Regions from separate parts of the Akkermansia sp. GGCC_0220 genome, predicted to be linked through region 1. Evidence: riboswitches for the same ligand, from Rfam matches in the RefSeq annotation. Region 1 holds a riboswitch; each other region holds the start of a gene.

What was found. Region 1 has a riboswitch for cobalamin ahead of HJW02_RS09660 (ribonucleoside triphosphate reductase). Riboswitches for the same ligand answer to the same signal wherever they lie in the genome.
Region 2: it holds a riboswitch for cobalamin, as region 1 does, so the genes downstream of both, HJW02_RS00365 (autotransporter outer membrane beta-barrel domain-containing protein) here and HJW02_RS09660 (ribonucleoside triphosphate reductase) in region 1, are expected to answer to the same signal.
Region 3: it holds a riboswitch for cobalamin, as region 1 does, so the genes downstream of both, HJW02_RS00330 (TonB-dependent receptor) here and HJW02_RS09660 (ribonucleoside triphosphate reductase) in region 1, are expected to answer to the same signal.

The regions. Positions count from the first base shown of each region.
Region 1 covers NZ_JABFCI010000013.1:25,916-29,191, forward strand. The annotation lists gene HJW02_RS09660 (ribonucleoside triphosphate reductase) at 1-1,370, opposite strand, end outside; cobalamin riboswitch at 1,522-1,719, opposite strand; gene HJW02_RS09665 (glycoside hydrolase family 88 protein) at 1,927-3,276, shown strand, end outside.
Region 2 covers NZ_JABFCI010000001.1:88,081-91,356, forward strand. The annotation lists gene cobS (adenosylcobinamide-GDP ribazoletransferase) at 1-250, shown strand, start outside; gene cbiR (cobamide remodeling phosphodiesterase CbiR) at 247-1,062, shown strand; gene HJW02_RS00360 (bifunctional adenosylcobinamide kinase/adenosylcobinamide-phosphate guanylyltransferase) at 1,037-1,627, shown strand; cobalamin riboswitch at 1,784-1,922, shown strand; gene HJW02_RS00365 (autotransporter outer membrane beta-barrel domain-containing protein) at 2,026-3,276, shown strand, end outside.
Region 3 covers NZ_JABFCI010000001.1:80,546-83,821, forward strand. The annotation lists gene HJW02_RS00330 (TonB-dependent receptor) at 1-1,896, opposite strand, end outside; cobalamin riboswitch at 1,931-2,078, opposite strand; gene HJW02_RS00335 (cobyric acid synthase) at 2,415-3,276, shown strand, end outside.

The sequences.
Region 1 (3,276 bases):
AACAGGTAGCCCAGCCGGGCCAGGTTGATGGTCACCACGCCGATGGAGCCGGTCATTTCCGCGGAGCCGAAGAGGCCGCCGCCGCGCTTGAGCAGCTCCCGCAGGTCCAGCTGGAGGCGGCAGCACATGGAGCGCACGGCGTCCGGCTTGTAGGCCCGTTCGTCCGGCACGCGTTCCCCGTTTTCATTCACGGTGTACTGGCTGCCGATGAAGTTCTGGAAGTAGGAGGAGCCGATCTTGGCGGCGTTTTCAAACAGGAGCGGCACGTTTTCCCCTTCCCAGTCAAAGTCTTCCGTGATGTTGACGGTGGGGATGGGGAAGGTGAAGGGCTGTCCCGTGCTGTCCCCTTCCGTGAGCACCTCGTAAAAGGCCTTGTTGATCAGGTTCATTTCCTTCTGGAAATGCTTGTAGGTCAGCTCTGTCAGCTTGTTCACGCCGCGTTCCCGCGCCAGGGAGAGCAGGCCCGGGTCCTCCACCCCTTCAAAGAGGTGCTCCCCGCCGCTGAAGGGGGCCTGGTCCCGCAGGTCCCGCGGCACGGTCCAGTCGATCGTGACGTTGGTGAAGGGGGACTGCCCCCAGCGGGAGGGCACGTTCAGGTTGTAGACGAAGCTGCGGATGTCCTTCTTGATGCGCGTGAAATCCGCCTGGTCCTTGAAGGCGTAAGGCGCCAGGAAGGTGTCAAAGGAGCTGAAGGCCTGGGCTCCGGCCCATTCGCTTTGCAGAATGCCCAGAAAGTTGGCCATCTGGCCCAGTGCTTCCCGGAAGTGGCGCGGAGGCCTGCTGTTCACGCGGCTGCGCACGCCGTTGAATCCTTCGTTGAGCAGGTTGCGGAGGCTCCACCCGGCGCAGTACCCGGTCAGGCAGTCCAGGTCATGAATGTGGTAGTCCCCTTCCCGGTGGGCGGCCCCCTCCCGTGCGGAATAAACCTGGTCCAGCCAGTAGTTGGCAATCACCTTTCCCGCCGTGTTATTGATGAGGCCGGCGTTGGAATACGTGGTGTTGGAGTTGGCGGCGATGCGCCAGTCGCTCTGGCCGATGTATTCCTCCACCGTCTGCTTGCAGTCCACGTACGTGTTGCCGGAATAGAGGCCCCCGAGCTGTTCGCGCTGCATTTTGTGCAGGAAGCGGTAGGTGATGAAGGTCTTGGCCGTGTCAAAGTATCCGCAGCGGAACAGGGCGCGTTCTATCATGTCCTGGATTTCTTCCACATGCGCGCAGTCCTGATGGCTCAGCTTGGCTTCCACTTCTTCGTAAATGGAACGGTTGTAGGCGGTGCCGGAGCTGTGGAACGCGTTCTTGACGGCTTCCTCAATTTTGTAGCCCTGGTATTGTTCCTTTTTTCCGGAACGCTTGATGATGCTTGTTGCCATGGTGGGTGTCTCGCTTGGAAGGGATGATGACCGCTCATCCGCGAGCCTGGGCAAAAGCCTGGAAAAATCATAGGCAGGGGCCGCCGCATGCGTGCATTTTTAACAAGGGGCACGATGAGGACCTGTGCGTATGTTCATCCTGTCCGCGGGATGGGATACGGGGGCATCAGGTCGTCTTCTGGCTTCCGGTGCGACATGTGATGGGGACTTCCCGACTGCTGGCAGTCAGTGTCCGGTCCATCGTCTACCGGTTACAGCGGCGCGTCCGCGACGGATTTTCACCGTCTTCCGTTACCTGCGCTGAAACGCAATGAACCACAGAAAGAGAACCCCCGCAAGGAAAATGTATAAATAATGTATTAAATATTTATAATGATACAATATGTTGTATATATGCTGCGGGGAATGGTTGATAACGCGGCATTCCCTTCCGTCATGGCACCATATGTGCCCTTGCCTCCCCTTTCCGGGAACCGGGGGAAAACGGGACAGGCCGAAAAGGGAAGATTCATTCCTCACGGAGAAATTTCAGCGCGGCTTTTTCCGTACCAGTCAAATGAATTTCTTTTCCTTTTCAAAAAACGGATGGCGTAAATCCTTCCTTCTGCTGGTTCTTCCCGCGCTTTCTGCGGGGAGCCCCGCTTCCGGCGCTCCCGCGGACTGGAATGAAAAGACCATCCGGGATAATCTCCGCCTGGTGGCGAAATGGCAGGCGGAGCATCCCAGAAAACGCTCGCCGCTGCACTGGACCTACGGCGCCTTTTATTCCGGCTTGGTGCAGTATGGCCTGGCCGTCCCGGAAGGGCCGGGATTGCCGCTGCTGAGGAAAACAGGAGGGGAACAGGAATGGAGAACCCTGAAACGGCATTACCATGCGGACGATCACGCCGTGGGCCACGCCTGGATGGAGATGGCGATGGAAGACGGAAATACCGCTGCGGCGGAGAAAATACGCGCCGTGCTGGACGGGGTGATGAACCGGCCCTCCTCCGCTTCCCTCCAGTTCGGGACTCCCGGCTGCCAGGACCGCTGGAGCTGGTCGGACGCCCTGTTCATGTCCCCTCCCGTGTTCGTGAAGCTGGCGGCCTATACCGGAGACCGCCGGTATCTGGAATTCATGGACAGGGAATACAAGCTCACCTGCGACTATCTTTTTGACCGGAAGGAAGGGCTGTTTTTCCGTGATTCCCGTTACTTCACCATTCCGGCGGCTAATGGGAAAAAGATGTTCTGGAGCCGGGGCAACGGCTGGGTGATTGCCGGACTGCCGCTTATTCTTCAGGACATGCCCGCGGACTGGCCTTCCCGCCCCTTTTATGAGGATCTGCTCAAGCGTATGGCGGCATCCCTGAAAAAATGCCAGTCGCCCGACGGTTCCTGGCACGCCAGCCTGCTGGACCCGGAAGAGCCCCCCTTGAAGGAGATGAGCGGCACCCTCTTTATCATGTACGGGATGCTGTGGGGGGTGAACCAGGGGTATCTGGATGCGGATGAATATCTTCCCGTCATCCGCAGGGCGTGGAAGGCCGCCTGTGATTCCGTCAACGCGGAAGGCGCGCTGGGCTGGGTGCAGCCCATTGCCGACAAGCCGGGCCATTATTCCGGGGAGGATACGGAAGCATACGGCGCGGGCGCCTACCTGATGGCCGGCACCGAACTGCGCAAATACGTCATTGGCCGGGACCATCCGCAGAGAAAGACTGTAACCGTCACGAACCCACTGGCCAAGTTCCGTCCTGCTGAAACCGTGTCGGTGCCCTGGACGTCCGGAACTTCCGGGAATGCCGCCGCCCTTCGCGTGTTTGACGTCCGCCACGGGCGCGTCATCCCGCACCAACTGGCGGATACGGATGGAGACGGAAGGACGGATACTCTTTTGTTCCAGAGCAATTTCCGGCCCGGAACG
Region 2 (3,276 bases), on a different contig from region 1:
CGGCGGCATGGGGGAAGCCTTCAAGCAGGGGACGCGCCCCGTCCACGCCCTGATAGCCGCCGCCGTCACCCTGGCTGCCTGCGCGCTGGCAGGGTGGCACGGGCTGTACGCCCTGCTCACGGCCCTGGCCGGTTCCACGGCCCTGCTCCTGTATGCCCGCCGCCGCCTGGGAGGCGTCACCGGGGACGTGTTCGGTTGCACCGTGGAATGCACGGAATGGCTCGTCCTGCTCACCTTCTGCACCTTATGAAAACTCCGCACAAATGCCGCGTCCCGGGCCTCAACATCGGCTGCACCTCCTTCATCATCCCGGACTACTACGTCCCCGCCATCAGGGAATGCGTCCATTACGCGGATGACATCGCCCTGCTCCTGCTGGAAGCCGGAGACCACGGGGAGGGACTCATTACCCCGGCGGAAATCCGGGAGCTGGCCGGAATCGCCGCGGACGCCGGGGTCAAGTGGAACGTCCACCTGCCCACGGACGGCGGCTTCGCCACGGAGGAATCAGGGCGCCGCTACACGGAAAACATCATCCGCGCCATTGACCTGACCCGGGAACTGGAGCCCCACACGTGGGTCATGCACGTGGTTACGGACCACATTCCCGGCCCGGACATGCGCCCCCATCTTACGGAGCGTGAAACGGAACGCATCCTCCGCAGCCTGGAGCAAATCACGCCCCATCTGCCCGCTCCGGAATGCCTGGCCCTGGAAAACCTGGAACGCCACCCGACCGACTACCTGGACAAGCTGGTCTCCGCCACGCCCCATTCCCGCTGCTTTGACATAGGCCATGTCTGGAAGGAAGGCCTGCGGCCGGAAGAACTGCTGCCGCTCTGGCTGCCGGACATACGCATGTGCCACCTGCACGGGCTGGAAAAACGGGACCACAAATCCCTGCACCACATGGCCGCCGCCACGCTGGACGCCATCCTCCACCCCATGTGGGACATCCGTTTCTCCCCCCTCATCACTCTGGAAGTCTTCAGCCTGGACGACTTTCTGAACTCCCACCAGGCCATGCTGGAATCCCATGAACGCTACATCTCCAAACACTGACGCCAATCCTGCACGCATGACGCTCGTCCTGGGCGGCATCAGAAGCGGCAAAAGCCAATACGCCGAACAGATAGCCGCCGGATTCGGGGAAAAAATCCTGTACGTCGCCACGGCGGAGGTGTGGCCCGGAGCCGGATCCATGGAATACCGCGTGCGCAAGCACCGGGAACGGCGCCCGGCAAGCTGGCTTACGCTGGAATGCCCCCGCCATGTGGCCGCCGCCGTCCGGGAATCCGGCCTGCTGGATCAGGTGGACGGCGTCATTCTGGAATGCGTCACCCTGCTCGCCTCCAATACCCTGTACGCCCAGAAGGACCCTACGGACTACGAGCCGTTCCAGGAAGCGCTGATTGAGGAAATAGAGGCCTTGAAGGAACTTATCCCCCAATCCCCCGTGCCCTGGGTTCTGGTCTCCTCTGAAACCGGCATGGGCATCAGCCAGGCGGACGCGGAAACGCGCCACTACTGCGACGGGCTTGGCATCGCCAACCAGCTTCTAGCCAAAAGCGCGGACGAAGTTTACTTCATGGTGGCAGGGCTTCCCCTGACCGTGAAAAAACGTTAGGACGTCCAGGGACGGTTCCCCTCCATGTAACTGGGCGAAGGCAAAAAAGATTTGAATTTCAACGGTCTGCGCATTTTCACATAAAGAAATGCGCCGGAGATTGACCGTTCCGTGCCCCTGTGGTATGTTGGCCGGGCCTTCATGATTTACGGGAGGCGCTTCCGGGAAGCCCGTGGTACGGGCAGGAAATAGATGGGGAATCCGGTGTGAATCCGGAGCGGTACCGCCACTGTATATTGCACGGCTTAAAAACCTGCAATGAGCCAGATCGCCAGCCCCGAAGTATTTTATGAACCGCCGGCGAGTATTCCGGCATTCAGACCATACACATGCATTCATCCAACACGCTCCGCTTGAACGGAGCAGACTATGATGGTCCGGCCTCCTTGAAGTCCGGAATGTTCAACACTCCTGAAAAAACACCGTGCCACGCCAGGCACCGGATGCAGGCTGTGGCTATGACCCTGGCCTGCCTCGGCATGCTGGGAACGGTCCATGCCCAGGATACTGCCAGGGAAGACCTGGCCGGCGCTTATGACGCCACTGTAGCCAGAACCGCCTCAGATGCGGCCCTGGGAACGGTCTCCGCCACATTCAACGTGACAGGCTCCAGCAACGTGCGCGGAATCTGGGGAAAATCAGGCACCCTCAGCATTGGCGCGATTGCCGGGGATGCCGTATTCAACGTCTCCTCCACGGCAAACAACGCCTTCGGCATTGACACCTCCTCCGGAGTCAATGTGGACATCGGCACCCTGGCAGGAACATTCAACATCTCCGCAGCCAGAACGAATGCCACCGGCATCCGGAGCTACGGGAAAATACTCTCCATCGGAACGATCACGGAAGACGCCCTCATCTCCATCACGGCCAATTTCTCCTCCAATGGCATTTACGCCTATCAGGGGCGCCTGGACATTGGAACGATGGCCGGCAAAATCTCCGTGGACCTGGGAACAGGAAACTATGCGAGGGGACTGTATGCCTACGGAAATACCATGGACTACCAGGGCCCGCGCTACAAGGACGTCAACATCGGCACCTTTTCCTCCACCGGCAGCATTTCCGCGGCGACGGCCGGCGGCTACGGAGCCAGAGGCATCCAGTCCAACTACGGGCAGGTGAACATTACCCGGCTGGACGGTCAAATCACCGCAGCCTCCGGCTCCAATGATGAAAGCGAGGACTTTTCCGCCATCGGCATTGAAGCCAGGGAAAACATCACGCTGGGCGACATGGGAGCAACGGGAAGCGTTACCGCCACGACCAACGGCATGGACGCCTACGGCCTCTTCGCCGGAGAAGAAGGGGGTTACCAGACCCATTCCAATATTACCATCGGCAATGTGGGCGGCTCCATCCGGGCGGAAGCCATGGCCGGAACGGCCGCCGGGGCACGTTCCACGGGCTCCCTGTCCGTGGGAAACATCAGCGGTTTCATCTCCGCCTCCTCCACGGGAGCTGCGGAAGCCTACGGGCTGCTGGCGGAATTCTCCCTGACCACCGGCACTATCAACGGAACCGTCAGAGCGGCAACTGCCGGCAGCACGGCGGCGGCCCTGATGGGAGGAGCCGGCATCACGACGACCATCGGTTCCACCGGCGTCATTGAAGCAACGGCGACGGGGGACGAAGCAACGGGGTATGCC
Region 3 (3,276 bases), on a different contig from region 1:
CACATGGAGCGCCACATTGTCCGTCACCTGGTACCTGGCGAACAAACGCACCGTAAAGAAGTTGTCCAGCCGGGCATAGTTGTAGTCCGTGCGTCCCATGGCGGAGGTTACACCGAAGCCGACCGTCAGTTTTTCAACCGGAGAGGTGTAAACCTCCGCGTTGATGGTGTGGCGGGCGGTATTGGCCATCTGGACGGTTTCATAGTTGCCGATGGAGTCGCGCTTGGGCATCGTGAAGGTGTAGTTGGCATAATAGCCGCTGTTCCACGCATCCTTGAACTGCCCCTTGAACGCTACTTCCACGCCATAGGAAGTGGCGTGGGAGAAGTTGTCGTAAGTCGTGTAGGAGTTGGGCCAGGTACCTACGCTCCTGGTGCCGATTTCATCGTTGATGCGGGTCCAGAACCCCGTCACGGAAGCGTAATGGTTGTCCGCCAGGCGCTGTTCCACGCCCAGGTCTCCGCCCAGGGATTTGGACACGTCCAGGTCCGGATTGCCCACGTAGCCGTAATTGGCGGCGTACTGTTCAAAGTAGGTGGGGGCGCGGAAGCCGGAACCCACGGAACCGAAAATACGGGTGGGGGAATCCTTGCCCGTCACCTTCCAGGAATTGGAATAACGCCACGTGAAGTGGTTGTTCCAGACGGAATCATGCTCCAGGCGCAGGGCCACGCTGGCGTCAAAGTTGTCCGTGGGCGCCCACATCTGCTCCGCAAAGAAGGCAAGCGTGCTCTGCCATTCATCCTTGGCCACGTAATTGTTTTCGCTCATGTAGTCGGAGCGGTCCCAGGCCATGCCGGCGACCGTCTTCCATTCCTTGTTCCACGTAAGAGCATTGCGCCATTCCGTCTGGAAGCGGCGGTTGCGCATCACGTTGGGCTGGAAATCGAAGCCCGGCGTGTGCGCGGAATAATCCATGTTGTAATGCCCGATCATGAAGCTGGTGGACCACAGCTTGGTAATTTCCGCATCCACGCGCCCCGTCACCAGATTGCTGCGGTTCTTGTCTTCCGTGTTGTACAGGTGGGGGTCCGTCACGGCGGGCCACTGGTCGTAATCCACATACGGGGTGGGGTATTCAAAGTAGGAGTCCAGACGGCGGTAGGTAAAGCCCACCTTCACCTTGTCATTGACGTCATAGCCCAGGCGCACGGCTTCCTGCCACTGGCGGAAGTCGTTCATGCCTTTCCGGTTGTCATAAATGGCCGGATAAATGGTGGGATCGTTCTCCGTGGATTCAAACCCCACGCCCACAAAGTAGGAAAGCTTCTTGATCTTGCCTGAGGAAGTCGCGTAGCTGTTGAAGGAATGGAAAGAACCGGCTTCCGCAAAAATCCTGGTCACGGGATCGCCTTCCCCTTCCGGGGTGTCCATGGCGACAACGCCGCCAATGGCGCCGGAACCGAAGACGGCGCCCTGGGCGCCCTTCACCACTTCCACATTGCCCACCGTAAACAGATTGGTGATCCCCAGCAGCTTGTTGCCGGACATGTTGACATCACTGATGCGCATGCCGTCAACCATGGTCAGGGTGTAGGTTTCCTTGTTCATCCCGCGGATGACGGTGTTGCTCACGGAACCGCGCTGCCAGGTGCCGCCGCCGTCCAGCGTGAAGACGCCGGGAGTCTGGGAAAGGGCTCCTGTCAGGGTTTCAATGCCCGCTTTCTGGAATTCTTCCGGATTGATGATGGAAACGGATACCCCGGACCGGTTGTACGGCACGCCCGTAAAGTGGGACGCCATGGTCAATTCCGGCATGACCTGCATGGTTTCCGAACTGGCGGAGGGCTTGGAGTCTTCTTTTTTAGCGGACTCGGCAAGAGAGGACTGGCCTGCGAATGCGGCAAGGCCAACGGCAATAGCGCCCATCTGAAGGGCTTTCTTCGTATAAAGCATGGTTGTGGTGCCTTACGTTCGGTAACTCGCCGAACAGTTGGACAACCCCACAGGCTGGTCTTCTGGCTTGCGAGACAGGCTCGCTTACAGTGGCGGTACCGCTCCGGATTCACACCGGTATTCCCCAATCTATTTCCTGCCCGGCTACGGGCGTCCCTGAGGTCTGTAACCCTTCCCATAAGGGTTCATGAGACGGATGAAATACCAAAGAGACCGGTATGACAAGCCAAAAAAATTTTTCTTTGAACATTCCGCCGCTTTATGGACGCTTCCTTTTTTCAGCCGCCGCGCGCCATCCCGTTTTTCCAACCGGAGTTCTCCATTTTTGTCTTGTCACCCCCGGCGCGAACAGGACATGATGCGCCCATGACGCGCCTTGCACCCTCCTTCCCGCAGCGGGGAAGGATTTCCGTTTTCAGCGGAGTTCCCAACTCCCGGAAAAACCGTCTCTTCAAGGCGTTTCCTTCCTTTTCCCGGCACGCGCGGACGTCCGGAATTCCGGTCTCTACTACTACGGCATGAACAGTTTTTCACACGGAGGAGATTTAAAATCCCTGGCGGCGGACGCCGGACGGCCCGAACGGGAGATTCTGGATTTCAGCGTCAACCTGAGGCCGGAGGGAATGCCGGAGTTCATTGCCTCCGCGCTGTGGAAGGCCATGGATGCAGCCGTTCCCTACCCCTCCCCGGACATGGCGGAGCTGCGGGAACTGGCAGCGGTTCATTACGGGCTGCCTTCCGGTTGCTTCACCTTCGGCAACGGAGCCAACGAACTGATTCACGCCCTCCCGCGCGCGCTGGAATTGAAACGGGCCGTTATTCCGGAACCCGCTTTTTCCGAATACAGGCTGGCCTGCCTGCGCCATGGCACGGACGTTCTTTCCATCCGGACGGAGGAACGGAATTCCTTCATTCCGTCTCCCCTCCTGACGGCGGAACAGGCCGCAGGCGGAAGCGCCGTTTTCCTGGCGAATCCCTGTAATCCGTCCGGCGGCCTGCTGGACGTTCCGGCCCTGCGCCAGGCCGTGCGGGACCGCCCCGGAGTCATCTGGATTATTGACGAATCCTTCATTGATTATGCGGACGGAACGGAATCGCTTCTCCGTGACGCGGCCCTTCTGCCCAACCTGGTGGTCCTGCGTTCCCTGACCAAATTTTACGGCATGGCCGGCGTCCGGTGCGGCTTTTCCGTCTGCGCCGCTCCGCTGGCGGAACGGCTGAGGCAGTCCCTGCCCGCGTGGAACGTGAACGCCTTTGCGGCGGCTGCGGCGCGGGCCGTGCTGGAACAGCCGCCTTCATGGGCGGACGGGGAACGCGCCCTGAACCGGGAACGCCGGGAAGACCTGTTCCGCAGGCTTTCTGCCCTGCCGGGCGCCGCCG